DNA from 2 places in the Hymenobacter baengnokdamensis genome. Region 2 is predicted to be linked to the other one. Evidence: riboswitches for the same ligand, from Rfam matches in the RefSeq annotation. Region 2 holds a riboswitch; the other holds the start of a gene.
The links. Region 2 has a riboswitch for S-adenosylmethionine ahead of F6X24_RS10355 (homoserine dehydrogenase). Riboswitches for the same ligand answer to the same signal wherever they lie in the genome.
Positions count from the first base shown of each region.

Region 1: it holds a riboswitch for S-adenosylmethionine, as region 2 does, so the genes downstream of both, F6X24_RS17520 (phosphoadenylyl-sulfate reductase) here and F6X24_RS10355 (homoserine dehydrogenase) in region 2, are expected to answer to the same signal.

Region 1 is NZ_CP044285.1:4,108,931-4,116,623, forward strand. It holds gene F6X24_RS17505 (Ig-like domain-containing protein) at 1-3,124, shown strand, start outside; gene F6X24_RS17510 (PID-CTERM protein-sorting domain-containing protein) at 3,211-3,396, shown strand; gene pruA (L-glutamate gamma-semialdehyde dehydrogenase) at 3,571-5,238, shown strand; SAM riboswitch class I at 5,443-5,554, shown strand; gene F6X24_RS17520 (phosphoadenylyl-sulfate reductase) at 5,835-6,593, shown strand; gene cysD (sulfate adenylyltransferase subunit CysD) at 6,696-7,592, shown strand; gene F6X24_RS17530 (sulfate adenylyltransferase subunit 1) at 7,642-7,693, shown strand, end outside.
Region 2 is NZ_CP044285.1:2,428,081-2,435,773, reverse strand. It holds gene F6X24_RS10360 (T9SS type A sorting domain-containing protein) at 1-1,733, shown strand, start outside; gene F6X24_RS10355 (homoserine dehydrogenase) at 2,006-3,223, opposite strand; SAM riboswitch class I at 3,366-3,484, opposite strand; gene F6X24_RS10350 ((2Fe-2S)-binding protein) at 3,776-4,363, shown strand; gene F6X24_RS10345 (FAD binding domain-containing protein) at 4,377-5,402, shown strand; gene F6X24_RS10340 (xanthine dehydrogenase family protein molybdopterin-binding subunit) at 5,399-7,666, shown strand.

The sequences.
Region 1 (7,693 bases), 1.7 Mb from region 2:
AACCCACGACGCATTAGCCAACGGCAACTACGGCTACAACCCGACCGGTGCCAGCTGGACGTTCAATGCCCAGTCGGGCATTGCCAATGCGGGCAGTGCCTTTACGCCGACTACCCCCATACCGAATGGCATTGCCGTGGCTTTTGTGCAAAGCACCGGCAGCGGCCAGATGCAGCAAAACGGCCAGCTGCAGCAAAACCTGGCTCTGCCTACCGGCAATAGCTACCAGGTGAGCTTCCAGACTGCCCAGCGCGTGTGCTGCACCACGGTAGACCAGGCACTGAACGTATTCCTGAACGGCGTGTTCATCGGCACCATTCAGCCGAGCAGCAGCGGCTATTCCACCTTCACCTCGGCTACCTTCTCCGTGACGGCCTCGGCCCTGACCGCCAGCATCAGCAGCACGGCCGGCGCCAGCGGCGGCACCACGGGTACTTCGCCCATTCCCGTCACTGTCACCTTCTCGCAGAGCGTAACAGGCTTCTCGGTGGCGGGCGTGACGGTGAGCAACGGCTCGGTTTCAGGCTTCGCGGGCTCGGGCACCACCTACACGTTTAACGTAACACCTTCGGCTAACGGCCTGGTGACAGTAAACGTGCCGGCCGGAGCAGCCACCGATGCCAACAATACCCCTAACACGGCTGCCCCCCAGTTCAGCATTACGTACACGCAGCCGGTGACGGCAGCGCCGGTGGTGAGCAGCCCGGCCAATGGCAGCTACGCCACCACTACGACCCCCACCTATGGCGGCACGGCCGCGGCTAACTCGACGGTAACAGTGTACGTGGACGGCTCCAGCATCGGCACCACCACGGCCTCGGCCGGCGGCAGCTTCAGCTTCACCCAGCCCACGGCCCTGGCCCAGGGCGCGCACACGGTGCGGGCTACGGCCCAAACCAGCGGCTCGGCCGTGAGCCCCAACTCGTCTACCATCACCTTCACCGTCGACTCGGTGCCCCCGACCGTGGCCATCAGCTCCGCGGCCGGCAATCCGACGACGACCTCGCCCATTCCCGTCACCGTCACCTTCTCGGAGGCCGTAACGGGCTTCTCGGCCGCGGGCGTGACGGTGAGCAACGGCTCGGTTGGCACCGTTAGTGGCTCGGGCGCCACTTATACCTTCAACGTGACGCCCACCGCGGCCGGCCCGGTAACGGTGAACGTGCCCGCCAACGTAGCCCAGGACCAGGCCGGCAACGGCAACACCGCCGCCCCCCAGTTCAGCATTACGTATGCGCCCATTACGTTCACTACCTGGACGGGTAACGTCAGTGCCGACTGGTATACCGCAGGCAACTGGACGGCTGGTGTGCCCACCACCACACTCGATGCCATTATCCCGACCGGAACACCCCGGTATCCACTGATTGCAGCGGGCACGGCTTCGGCTAAAAACCTGACCATTAATAGCGGAGCCAGCTTCACCCAGACCGGCGGCACGCTAGACGTTCGCGGCGACCTGACCAACAACAGCACCTTCGCTGCCACGGGCGGTACGGTAGCGCTGGGCTCGACTGCCCTGGCCAACATCCTGGGCAGCAGCAACACCCGCTTCTACAACCTGACCATTGGGGCCAGCGGGGCGCAGTCGAGCACCTCGGCCAGCACCTCGGTGCAGCGCCTGCTCACGCTCAACGGCAACTTCGCTACCAACGGCAACCCGCTCACGCTGCTTTCTTCGGCCAGCGGCGATGCCCTAGTGGTAAATAATAACGGGGTAGTAACGGGCACGGCTACCGTGCAGCGCTACATCGACCCCAGCCTGAACCCAGGCCTGGGCTACCGTCACTATTCAGCGCCAGTGAGCAATACCACGGTGGCTGACCTGACGACCAGCGGCTTTACGCCCGTGGTAAACCCGACCTACAACACGTCGGCTACGCCTACGCTGGAGCGGCCTTTCCCCACGGTATATGGCTACGACCAGAGCCGACTCTCGCTCACCAACAGCTCGGCGCTCTTCGACAAGGGCTTCTTCTCGCCCAATGCCCTGAGCGACCCGCTCGCGGTGGGGCAGGGCTACACGGTCAATATTGGCGCGTCGGAGCTGGTGGACTTTATGGGTACGCTCAACAACGGCAACCTGACGCTGAACCTGGCCAGCAACCGCAGCACCTACCCCAACGATGGCGGTTGGCAGCTGCTAGGTAACCCCTACCCCTCGCCGCTCGACTACAGCCTGGTGGCCCCCGCCGACCGCCCGGGCCTTGATGCCGCCATCTATGTATTCAGCAGCACTGCCCAGTACCAGGGTCAGTACCGCAGCTACGTTAATGGCATCGGTGGCAACCCTGTGCTGCCCTCGGGCCAGGGCTTCTTTACGCGGGTAAGCAGCGGCCAGACCAGCGGCTCGCTCACTTTCCGTAATAGCCAGCGCCTGACTTCGCCCAACGGCACTACGTTCCAGCGCACTGCCGAAACCCGGCCCTTGGTGCAGCTCACCCTGAAGGGCACGAGCGGCAATGCCACGGACGATGCCTACGTGTATTTCCAGAACGGCGCTACCGATGGCTTCGACGCGCAGTATGATGCCGTGAAGCTGCCCAACACCTCCGGGCTGAATCTCTCGACCAGCATCACTGGCCAGCAGCTGGCTATTGATGGCCGCGCCGAGTTGGGTGCCAGCCAGCGCGTAGTACCCCTGGCCGTGGGCGTGCCCGCCGCAGGCAGCTACACGTTCACGGCCGCCCAGCTGCTGAACCTGACCAACGTGCCGGTGTACCTGCGCGACCTGCAAAGTGGGGCCGTGGTCGACCTGGCCCAGCAGTCGAGCTACCAGTTTACGGTAACCAACGCCACGGCCCTGATTACCGGCCGCTTCGAGCTGGTATTCTCGCCGCAGCAGGCACTGGCGACGGTGTCGGCCGCCCTGGCCCAGCAAGTTGCCTTGTACCCGAACCCGGCTAAAAAGCAGGCGTTCGTGGAGCTGCCCGTTAGCCTCGGCCGCCAGGCCGTAACGGCCACGCTGCTCGACGCCGTAGGCCGCGAAGCGCGCACGGTAGTGCTGCCCGCTCAGGGTGCTGCTCCCCATCAGCTCGACCTGACGGAACTGCCTACCGGCATCTATATGCTACGCCTAAGCACCAGTGCTGGCGTGGTAGTGAAGAAACTCGTGGTAGAATAACTCCACGGCCTGGTGGGCGGCCGGCAAGCGTCGGTTGCCCACCAGGATTCTTTGGTTTAATGTATCCAGCTTTTCACTTTCTCCTTATGCGCTACTACCTGGCTTCAGCCTTTATTCTGGTCACGCTTCTCGCTAAGGCCCAGGCCCCCGGCTCGGGTGGCCCGGCCCCTCAGGACCCCACCGCCGTGCCCCTCGATGGCGGCGCTTCACTGCTGCTGGCCTCGGGCGTGGCCTATGGCCTCAAGCGCCTGCGCGCCCGCCGCGCCCGCTAAAGCAGGCCAGCATTTATTACATAGTCTTTTTTTAATATAAAAGCCATTCAGCTGCTGTCAAAGCAGTTGGGTGGCTTTTATAGTGCGGCCCAGGTGGCCTGCCGCATGGCTCCGGCAGTAGCTGTTACCTTTGCGGTCTGCTTCTCACCAGCCTTACCCCCGCCCCTACTGCTTATGTCCAACGCCTTTTTCCGAGTTCCTACCCCCATCAACGAGCCTGTTAAAGGCTACGCCCCTGGCTCGCCCGAGCGCATCGAGCTGGTCAAAGAGCTAAAGCGCATCAAGCAGGTGGAGCGCGACATTCCGATGCACATCGGGGGCCAGGAGGTGCGCACCGGCCGCACCCTGCCCCTGGCGCCGCCCCACGACCACCGGCACGTACTGGCCCACTTTCATGAGGGCGATGCCAGCCACGTAACCCAGGCCATCAATGCTGCCCTGGCCGCCCGTCACGCCTGGGCCAGCCTGCCCTGGGAAGAGCGCGCCGCCGTTTTTCTGAAGGCCGCCGAGCTGCTGGCCGGCCCCTACCGGGCCCGTATCAACGCGGCTACCATGCTGGGCCAGAGTAAAAACGCATTCCAGGCCGAAATTGACGCGGCCTGCGAGCTGATTGACTTCCTGCGCTTTAACGTTTATTTTGCCCAGGAAATCTACCGCCAGCAGCCCGAGTCGTCGCCCGGCATGTGGAACCGCCTCGAGCACCGCCCGCTCGAAGGCTTCGTGTTTGCCCTCACCCCGTTCAACTTCACCTCCATTGCCGCCAACCTGCCCGCCTCGGCGGCCCTGATGGGCAACGTGGTGGTGTGGAAGCCCGCTTACCCGCAAATCTACTCGGCCCAGGTGCTGATGGAGTTATTTCAGGAAGCCGGCGTGCCGGCCGGCGTCATCAACCTCATTTACGTGGATGGCCCGGTAGCCGGCGACGTTATTTTTAAGCACCGCGACTTTGCCGGTATTCACTTCACGGGCTCGACCAAGGTATTCCAGACTATCTGGCAGGAAATCGGGCAGAACATTCACCTCTATAAATCTTATCCCCGCATAGTGGGTGAAACCGGCGGCAAGGACTTTATCCTGGCCCACCCCTCGGCCCATGCCAAAGCCGTGGCCACGGCCATCACGCGCGGCGCGTTTGAGTACCAGGGCCAGAAGTGCTCGGCCGCCTCGCGGGTATACCTGCCTTCCAACCTCGCTGACGAGATTCTGGGCTACGTGAAGCAGGATTTGGCTTCGATGAAAATGGGGGATGTGGAGGATTTTACCAACTTCATCAACGCCGTTATCACCGAAGCCAGCTTCGACAAGCTGGCTAAGTATATCGACGGCGCCAAAGCCAGCACCGAGGCTGAGATAATTGCCGGCGGCGGCTACGACAAGTCGAAAGGCTACTTCGTGGAGCCGACCGTTATCCTGGCCAAAGACCCCAAGTACGTGACGATGTGCGACGAGCTGTTTGGCCCCGTCGTGACGGTGCACGTGTACGACGCGGACCAGTTTGAGCAAACCCTCGACGTAGTAGACAGCACCTCGCCCTACGCGCTTACCGGGGCCGTCTTCTCGCAAGACCGCTACGCTATCGACCTGGCTACCAAGAAGCTGGTGAACGCGGCCGGCAACTTCTACATCAACGACAAGCCGACCGGCGCCGTGGTCGGTCAGCAGCCCTTCGGCGGGGCCCGGGCCTCGGGTACCAACGACAAGGCCGGCTCGCTGCTCAACCTGCAGCGCTGGGTGTCGCCCCGGGCCATCAAAGAAACCTTCAACCCGCCCACCGAATATCCTTATCCGTTTATGGGGGCCGCGCCCAAAGAAGACCTGAACCTCGACAAAGGCGGGTTTTAGCAGCGCGGGCCGGGTAGCGCGCTGCTGTCGCTAAACCAATTGGCCATCTCCGGGCTTATATTACTTGACACTCAACGGGCGGCTTCTCTAACGAGGAGCCGCCCGTTGAGTGTCAAGTAATTAGCTATTTATTTTTGTTCGTTTGGAATTTTCAAAATTCCTATTATACCTTTGCGCCATCAATTCCTCTTGCCAGAAGGATTGTTTTTATACAGAGGCGTGGAGAGATAGGCTCGACGAACCGCCGGCAACCATTGGGCATTCCCAAACGGTGCCAACCGAAGGTCAGCGCAGCTAAGCGCTGACGATATAAAAACAAGTTGCCGTGTGCTGCTCTAACAACTTCCCCTCTACGACCACCTCACTTGCTGCTTTACAGCATGGGTGTTGTTGTATGTGCCGCCCCGCCGGAATGCCGATGCGGGCTATGCGGAGCTGTTAAGGCCACTTAGCGTGGCCACAGCCGGCCGGCTATCTCACCATTCGGGTCATTAACGCACTCCCGGGCCTTGCTATGCCTGGCCGGAGCGCCCCGTTGTGCCGGCCTCGTTTTTTTCTGCGATTTCCATCGCGAAAATCCCCTCCCCTTTTACTTTATGGATGCTATTCTCCAGGCCCGGGTCGATGACCTGCGCCGGTACCTGCCCGAGCACTCGGTACCCGAAACGCTGGCCCTGCTGGCCGACCACTTTCCCGGCCGGGTGTCGTTTTCGACGTCTTTTGGCCTGGAAGACCAGCTAATCAGCCACTTTATTTTCGAGCACGAGTTGCCCATCCGGGTATTTACCCTCGATACCGGCCGCAACTTTCAGGAAACCTACTCTACCTGGAACAAGACCCTGCAGCGCTACGGCCAGCCCATTGAAGTAGTTGCGTCACAGGCCGCTAGCCTCGAAAAGATGCTGACCCGGAAAGGGCCCAACAGCTTCTACGAAAGCATCGCAAACCGTCAGGAATGCTGCCACATTCGCAAGGTGGAGCCGCTGGCCCGCGCTCTGGCCGGCCAGCAGGTGTGGATAACGGGCATCCGCGCCGAGCAGTCGGCCAACCGCCAGCATATGCACCGCGCCGAGTGGGACGCCGGCCACCAGCTCCTGAAAGTACACCCGCTGTTCGACTGGACCTGGGAGCAGGCCTGGAGCTTTGCGCAGGCCCACGGCATTCCGGTTAATCCGCTGCACCAGCAGGGCTTTGTGAGCATTGGCTGCGCGCCCTGCACCCGCGCCATTGCGCCGGGCGAAGACTTCCGGGCCGGCCGCTGGTGGTGGGAAAACGCCGACGCCAAGGAGTGCGGCCTGCACCATACGCTCGGGCACCAGGGCCTCGACCCGGTAGTGGAGCGCCTACCTGGCTAGCGCCCCTTTAGCACGCCAACCAGCTGTCGTTACAGCCCTACGCTTGCCATAACGGCAAAGTCAAACGGCAAAGTCAAACGGCAAATAAAACATTATTTATCAATGGATTACCTAGACAGGCTCGAAGCCGAAGCTATTCATATTCTGCGCGAAGTAGCCGGCCAGTTTGAGCGGCCCGCGCTGCTTTTTTCGGGGGGCAAAGACTCGATTGCCCTCACACGGCTGGCCGAAAAGGCTTTTCGGCCCGGCAAGTTCCCGTTTCCGCTGGTGCACATCGACACGGGCCACAACTTTCCGGAAATCCTCGATTTTCGGGATGAGCTGGCGGCCACCCTGGGCGAAAAGCTGCTGGTGCGCAAGGTAGCAGACACCATTCGGGAGCGCGGCCTGCGGGAGCCGGGCGGTAAATACCCCAGCCGCAACGCCTTGCAAACATATACTTTATTAGATGTTATCGAAGAGTTCGGGTTTGATGCCTGCATCGGCGGGGCGCGGCGCGACGAGGAAAAGGCCCGCGCCAAGGAGCGGATTTTCTCGGTGCGCGACGAGTTTGGACAGTGGGACCCGCGCCGCCAGCGCCCCGAGCTGTGGAACATCTACAACGGGCGCATCCAGAAGGGCGAAAACGTGCGCGTATTCCCTATTTCCAACTGGACCGAGCTGGACGTTTGGAACTACATCCAGCGCGAAAACATCAGTCTGCCAGCCATTTACTTCTCGCACGAGCGCGAGTGCGTGGTGCTGCCCAGCGGCCAGCTGCTCGGCCTGAGCGAGCACCTCAACCTCGACGATACCGACGAGATAGTGAGCCGGCGCGTACGCTTCCGCACCGTGGGCGACTCGACCTGCACCGCCGCCGTGGAAAGCGACGCGGTCACCATCGACGACATTATTCAGGACCTGCTGCTGGCCAAAGTGAGCGAGCGCGGCGCCACGCGCCTCGATGACAACCTCTCGGAAACAGGTATGGAGGACCGCAAGCGCAACGGGTATTTTTAAAATTAAATGTGAGGAATGTGGGAATGTGAAAGATATGACCAAGTAAGCCATGGGTCTTTCCCCGGCACCGGCTTCGTTTTTCAACTTTCTCAAATACCCAT
Region 2 (7,693 bases):
GGCCCGCCGGGCTAGGCCTGCTTTGCTTGCTAGCCGGGCCAGTGGCCGCGCAGCTACCCGCGTTTCCGGGGGCCGAAGGGGCCGGCAAGTATACTACTGGCGGGCGAGGCAGCACGGCAGTGCCAACGACGGTGCTGGAGGTAACCAACCTCAATGACTCGGGGGCAGGCAGCCTGCGGCAGGCTTTGTCGGGCACGTATCCGAGCCGCACGGTGGTGTTCCGGGTGTGCGGCACCATTCACCTGGTTTCGCAGCTGAGCATTCCGGCCAATACGACGCTGGCCGGCCAAACTGCCCCCGGCGATGGTATCTGCGTAGCCGATAAGCAAAGCAATGTAAAGGGCAACAACGTGATTGTGCGCTTTATGCGCTTCCGCCTCGGCGACCAGTACCAGAACCTGGGCATGGTCAATGGCAGCGGCGACGAAGATGCCTTCGATGCCATCTCGGGCACTACCGGCCTGGTGGTAGACCACTGCACCTTTAGCTGGGGCGATGATGAGTCGTTTACCTGCTACAAGGGCGACAATACTACGCTGCAATGGAACCTCATCAGCGAGGGGCTGAACTACTCATACCACTTCGAAACCGGCGACACGGATTTTGAGCACCACGGCTACGGCGGCATCTGGGGTGGGCGGCACGCCTCCTTTCACCACAACCTGCTGGCGCACATGCAGGGCCGCAACCCCCGTTTCGACGGCTCGCGCAACCTGTCGCCCTACACGGCAGGCCAGGAAAATGCGGAGTTTGTCAACAACGTGATTTACGACTGGGGCAGCTACACCACCAACGGCGGGGAAGGCGGCAATTATAATATAGTGAATAACTATTATAAATACGGCCCCAATACCAACCCCGGCAGTAGCTCGGGCGTGTCGGTGCGCTCGATGATTATCAATCCTTATAAGCAAACCAGCAGCCCGATACTCCCCTACGGCAAGTATTATCTGAGCGGCAACTACGTCGATAACTCGGCTTTCGTAACCAGCCACAACTGGTATGGCGCAGCCATGAGCGGCGGCACCATGGCCGATACTGTGCAGTCGAAGGTGCTGGTGCCGTTTGCTATTGAGAGCTATGCGCTGCCAACTCAAACGGCGGCTGCCGCCTATGCGTCGGTATTGGCGGGCGCGGGCTGCACGCTGCCCACCCGCGACCCGGTGGATACCCGCATTATTCAGGAAGTAAAGGACCGCACGGGTCGTATCATCGACGTGCAGGGCGGCTACCCGCACGGCACAGCCTACGCCAACTCGAAAGGCGCCTGGGATATTCTCAACTGCAATACCCCGGCCCCCGTCGATACCGACCACGATGGTATGCCCGACGCCTACGAAACCGCCAACAGCCTGAACCCCAACGACCCGGCCGACCGCGCATTTATCGCGGCCAACGGCTATACCAACCTCGAAAACTACCTCAATGGCCTGGTAGCCGCCACGGTGCTAAGCACGCACAAAGCCAGCGCCAGCGACCTGCTCCAGGTGTACCCCAACCCTGCGCAGGCCGGGCAGTCTATCACGGTAACGCACCCGGCCCAGTCCGGCGCGGCGGGCAGCTTCACTATCTATAGCTTTGAAGGCCGGCTGGTTGGCACAGTAGTGGCCCAGCCCGGCACCAGCCAGACGCAGCTCGACGTGCGCCAGCTGGCGACCGGCAACTACCTGCTCGTGTACCAGGCCGCGCCGGGCGCTCAGCGCCTGTCGGTGAAGTTTGTGAAGACCGAATAGCAACCCAAGGCTCAACGCTTACCGGAGGGTTCGCCGCTGCTTAGCCAGCCGGCGAACCCTCTTTTTTAGCACCTTCGCAAGCTGGGCAGTCTCATTCGAGTTGTTTAACGCATCTTTCAGGTTAACGTATGAGTGGGCTGCCAGCTTTTGGCCGGCTGTTCGCTCATCGTTCACACCGCTTGTTCAGCCAACGAGCGGACAGCCGGCTAAAAGCCGGCAGCCCGCCGCGCTCAACCTGTACCCTGACTTGCAACCTGCTTTAAACCGGGCTACTATGGCGCCATAGTAGCCCGCAGCGGCCCGGCCAGCCGCACCACGCTCACGCCCGGCCGGCGCAGCCACGCCGCCCGCGCCAGCTGCCCAAGGCCGATAGTGCCTGTTAGGTAGTTGCCGCGCTGCGCCGACCGAAACTGCTCGTGCACGGCCGAGAAGTCGGCTTCGGCAGGCGCATTGGCCTCGTCGAATGTCACCAGCACCTCTACTTCGGCCGCATCGGGCGCGAGGGCGAGGTGGGCGTTCTGCTGAATTTTCTTGTAGCCATAGCGGTAGCCATAGGTAAGGGCCGACAAGTCGCTGAGCACGGCCGAAGCGGTAGGAAAAGCTCCCGCCCCCCGCCCCAGAAAAAACTGCCGGTCGGCAAATGTGCTCTGGGTTATGAGACCGTTGAACTCGTCGTGCACCTGCGCCAGCTCGTGGCCGGGGCGCACCAGCGTGGGCAGCACGCCCGCCGCCAGTCTGCCGCCCGGCAGGCGCCGCGCCTCCGCTACCAGCTTGATTATCAGTCCCTGCTCGCGGGCATAGGCCGTGGCCAGCTCACTGATAGCCGTAATACCCACGGCCAGCAAATCGGCAGGGGCCACCACCAGCCCAAAGGCGTGAGCCAGCAGCAGCACCAGCTTATTGCGGGCATCGAGCCCCTCTACGTCGAGGGCCGGGTTGCTTTCAGCAAAGCCCAGCGCCTGAGCGCGGGCCAGCGCCTCGGCGTAGGGCTGCCGGTCGCGGTGCATAGCCGTGAGAATGTAGTTGGTCGAGCCATTGATAATACCTTCCACCGATTCCAGCAAATCGGTATCATAATATTCCTCCAGGTTGCGGATAACGGGCAGGCTGGCGCAGGCGGCCGCCTCGTAGAGCAAGGGCGTGCCGGTTTGCTGCTGAATGGCAATGAGCTCGGGCAGGTGCTCGGCCAGCATCTTCTTATTGGCCGTGACCACGGCCTTACCCCGCAGCAGCGCCTCTTTTACAATCAGATAGGCTTCGTCGGCGTCGTCTATCAGCTCCACAATTACCGTCAGGGCCGGGTCGCCCAGCAGGTCGTTTTTATCGAAGGTGAACAGCTCGGCGGGCAGCGGGCGCGGCTTGGTGCGGCTCCTGACGGCAATGCGGCCGATGCGGGCGCGCAGGCCGGGCGTGCGGGCCAGCACGGCGTGCAGGCCCTGGCCCACTACGCCAAAGCCGAAAAGCCCAATGTGGAGGTCGGTACGGGTCATGTTTAATATAATATTTTGTGAATATTATTCACGCCTACTCACCCGTCCCTAACGCAAGATATTCCTCACCGGAAGAGCCAAAAAAAGCCCTTCCGACAAGTCAGAAGAGCATGCACCGCCACGGCGGCAACCGGCATCTTATAACTTATCTGCTTCCGAAACCGGCCGGGGCCGGGTTTCGGAACAGGAATTAGCACCTTCGTATCGCTACTGGTTGCTAAGGCATCGTCGGGCCTGTCCCTCCGCCTTTCTTGATAAGGGCTCCGGTGAAGGAGCGTGCCGCAAAGGTAAAGGCGCAGCCCTGACATGGGCAAGTAGGCGGCCCAGCTAAGAAGCCGTAAGCCTCAGCCTGCTAAACCAGCTTAAAAAACAGGTTTTCATAAAAAGCATCAGCTTCTTTTTTTCGCCTTTTCACTTGTAATAAAGCTACCTGCCAGGGTAGTAGCCTCATAGCAGCCAGCCTATTTAGACTTTTTAAAAACATCGCAAACCCATGCTAAGCCGTATTATTTAACTGCTTAAATCGCTCGTTTCATTTAGTCTCAGTAGTACATGAGTTTACCTTTCACCCAACAGCCGCTGGACCGCATACCGCCGGCCGTGGTGCCCGCCGAGGACGTGACGCTGCACGTTAACGGCCAGGACCACACGATTAAAATTGCTCCTTGGACCACCCTGCTTGATGCCCTGCGCGAGTACCTGGACCTCACCGGCACCAAGAAAGGCTGCGACCACGGCCAGTGCGGCGCCTGTACCATTCTCGTTGAAGGCAAGCGTATTAACTCGTGCCTGGCCCTGGCCACCGTGTATCAGGGCGCGGACATTCAGACTATTGAAGGGCTGGGTACCGAGGAAAACCTCTCGCCCTTGCAACAGGCGTTTATCGACCACGACGCCTTTCAGTGCGGCTACTGCACGCCGGGCCAGATTTGCTCGGCCCAAGGTCTTATAAATGAGGGCCGCGCCAAGACTGAAGCCGAGGTGCGCGAGCTGATGAGCGGCAACCTCTGCCGCTGCGGTGCTTACCCAAATATCCTGTCGGCGGTGATGGAAGTGCTGCACGATGGCCGCGTGACGGTGGACAACGGCCGCCTCGTCACGATTCCGGCTCAGCCAACTACCTCCAGCTCAGTCAGCTAATAATCAACGCGCTATGAATAGTTTCACCCTCACCCAAGCCACGGGCGTTGCCGAAGCCGTGCGCGATAAGGCCAGCCACGAAAGCTCGGCCTACCTGGGCGGCGGCACCAACCTCATCGACCTGATGAAGGAAAACGTGAGCCGCCCCACCCACCTCACCAGCTTGCACAAACTGCCGCTGGGCAAAATTGAACAAACCCCCGAAGGTGGCCTGCGCCTGGGCGCCCTCGCCACCAACGCCGAAACGGCCTGGCACCCCGAGGTAGAGGCCCGCTACCCGCTGCTGAGCCAGGCCATTCTGGCCGGGGCCACGCCGCAGCTGCGCAACATGGCCACCGATGGCGGCAACCTGTTGCAGCGCACGCGGTGCTACTATTTCTACGACCTCGCCACGCCCTGCAACAAGCGCGAGCCCGGCACCGGCTGCTCGGCTATTGGCGGCTACAACCGGGTGTGCGGCATTCTGGGCACCAGCGAAAGCTGCATTGCTACCCATCCCAGCGATATGTGCGTGGCCCTGGCCGCCCTCGAAGCCGTGGTGCGGGTAGCCGGCCCGGACGGTGAGCGCACCATCCAGTTTGAGGATTTCCACCGGCTGCCGGGCGATACGCCCGAGCTGGATAACAACCTGAAGCCCGGCGAATTGATTACCGGCATCGACCTGCCGGCCCAGGGATTTGCCAAGAACTTTACCTACCTCAAGCTGCGCGACCGGGCCAGCTATGCTTTCGCGCTGGTGAGCGTGGCGGCGGCGCTGGAGCTGGATGGTAATACCATCAAAGAAGCCCGGCTAGCCCTGGGCGGCGTGGCCCACAAGCCCTGGCGCGACAAGGAAGCCGAAGCCATGCTGAAAGGCCAGCCCGCCACGGCCGACACCTTCCGCAAGGTGGCCGCCAAGGTAGTAGAAGAGGCCAAAGGCTACGGCTCCAACACCTTCAAAATCGAGCTGGCTAAGCGCGCCATCGTGCGGGCGCTCAAGCAGGCCACCGAAATGGACTATTCGCAGAATGACAACGCTTTCCAGAATTCAAACCCATGAGCCAGACTATTGCCACCCCGCCCACTGTGCGCCTGGGTACCGACTATATTGGCAAGCCCACCAGCCGCTTTGAGGGCAAGGCCAAAGTGACCGGCGCGGCCAAATACGCTGCCGAGTACAACGTGCCCGACCAATGGTATGGCTACGTGGTGAGCAGCCCCATTACCAAGGGCAAAATCACTAGAATTGACAGCGCGCCCGTGCTGGCTATCCCTGGCGTGAAGCAGATTTTTTCGCACGAGAATGTGCCGTCGCTGGCGTGGTTCGACCGCAGCTATAAGGACGATGTGGCGCCCGGCGGCTCGCCCTTCCGGCCGCTGCACGAGCCTGAAATCCTCTTTAATATGCAGCCGGTGGCGCTGGTAGTGGCCGAGACGTTTGAGTTGGCCCGCTACGCGGCTTCGGTGCTGCGCATTGAGTATGAGGCCGTAGCCCACGACACCGACCTCGAAACGAAGCGCACCCAAGGCTTTCCGGCACCCAAAGGCAAGGATGGCTTTGTGCCGCCGCCCAAGCCGAAGGGCGATGCCGAAGGTGCGTTCAACAAAGCGCCGCACCAGCACGAGGGTGAGTACATTCACCTGACCCAGCACCACAACCCGATGGAGATGTACGCCACTACCGTGGAGTGGCTGGGCGAGGGTAAGCACCTGAAAATCTACGATAAGACGCAGGGCGCGCTGAACGTGCAACAGTACATCTGCAAGATTTTCGGGCTAAGCAAGGACGAGGCGCGGGTAATTTCGAAGTACACCGGCGGGGGCTTCGGCTCGGGCCTGCGGCCGCAGTACCAGGCGTTTCTGGCGGTGCTGGCGGCGCTGGAGCTCAAGCACTCGGTGCGCGTGTCGCTCACGCGCCAGCAGATGTTCAGCTTCGGTCACCGGCCCCACACGCTGCAAACCGTGAAGCTGGCCACCGACGACTACGGCCACCTGCAATCGCTGGAGCACAAGGCCCTGGCCGAAACCTCGCAGTTTGAAAACTTTACCGAGACGGTAGTCAACTGGTCGGGCATCCTGTACGAGAGCCCCAACTGGAAATTTGACTACGAGCTGGCGCGGCTCGACGTGTTCTCGCCGGTCGACATGCGGGCGCCCGGCGCGGCCACTGGCTCGTTTGCCATTGAGTCGGCGATGGACGAGATGGCGTATGCGGCCGGTGTTGACCCACTAGAATTCCGCCTGCTCAACTACACTGAAACCGACCCCACCGAGAAGAAGCCCTTCAGCAGTAAGCGCCTGCGCGACTGCTACCGCGAAGGCGCCGCCCGCTTCGGCTGGAGCCAGCGCTGCCCCGAGCCCCGCTCGATGCGCGACGGCGACCTGCTCGTGGGCTACGGCATGGCCACCGGCTGCTGGGATGCCTCCATGCAGAAAACGGCCGCCAAGGCCAGCCTCACCGCCGACGGCCACCTCACGGTGAGCAGCGCCTCCAACGACATCGGCACCGGCACCTACACCATCATGACGCAGGTAGCCGCCCAAACCCTGGGCCTGCCCATCGAAAACGTGACCTCGGTGCTTGGCGATACCACGCTGCCGCTCTCCCCCGTGCAGGGCGGCTCCTGGACGGCCGCCTCGGTGGGCTCGGCCATTCAGGCCACCTGCCAGGAGTTGGGCAAGAAGCTGCTCAAGCTGGCCCAACAACTGGACAACTCGCCGCTCAAAGGCTTGGCTTTTGACGACGTGCAGTTTGCCGACGGCCACATCCGCGCCAACGAAGACATCAAGAAATCGGTGGCTATCCAGGACGTGCTAGCCGCCAGCAGCGAGGCCAAGGTGGAGGCCGAGTCGGGCGCGCAGCCCAACCCCCTCAACATGCTGAAATACTCCATGCACTCGCACAACGCGGTGTTTGTGGAAGTAAAAGTGGACGAAGACCTCGGCACCGTGCACGTTACCCGCGTGGTAAACGCCGTGGCCGCCGGCCGCATCCTCAACCCCAAAACCGCCCGTAGCCAGGTGCTGGGCGGCACGGTCTGGGGCATCAGCATGGCCCTGATGGAAGAAACCCATATCGACAACACCTACGGCCGCTACATGAACCACAACCTGGCTGAGTACCACATCCCGGTCAACGCCGATATCCACACCATCGACGTGGTTTTCGTCGAAGAGGAAGATGACATCATCAACCCGCTCGGCGTGAAAGGCGTGGGCGAAATCGGCATGCTCGGCGTAGCCGCCGCCGTAGCCAATGCTGTGTATCACGCTACCGGTAAGCGCGTGCGCGATTTGCCGCTGACGATTGACAAGCTGCTGTAGGTAGTGGTTAGGTAAAAGAGAAAGCGC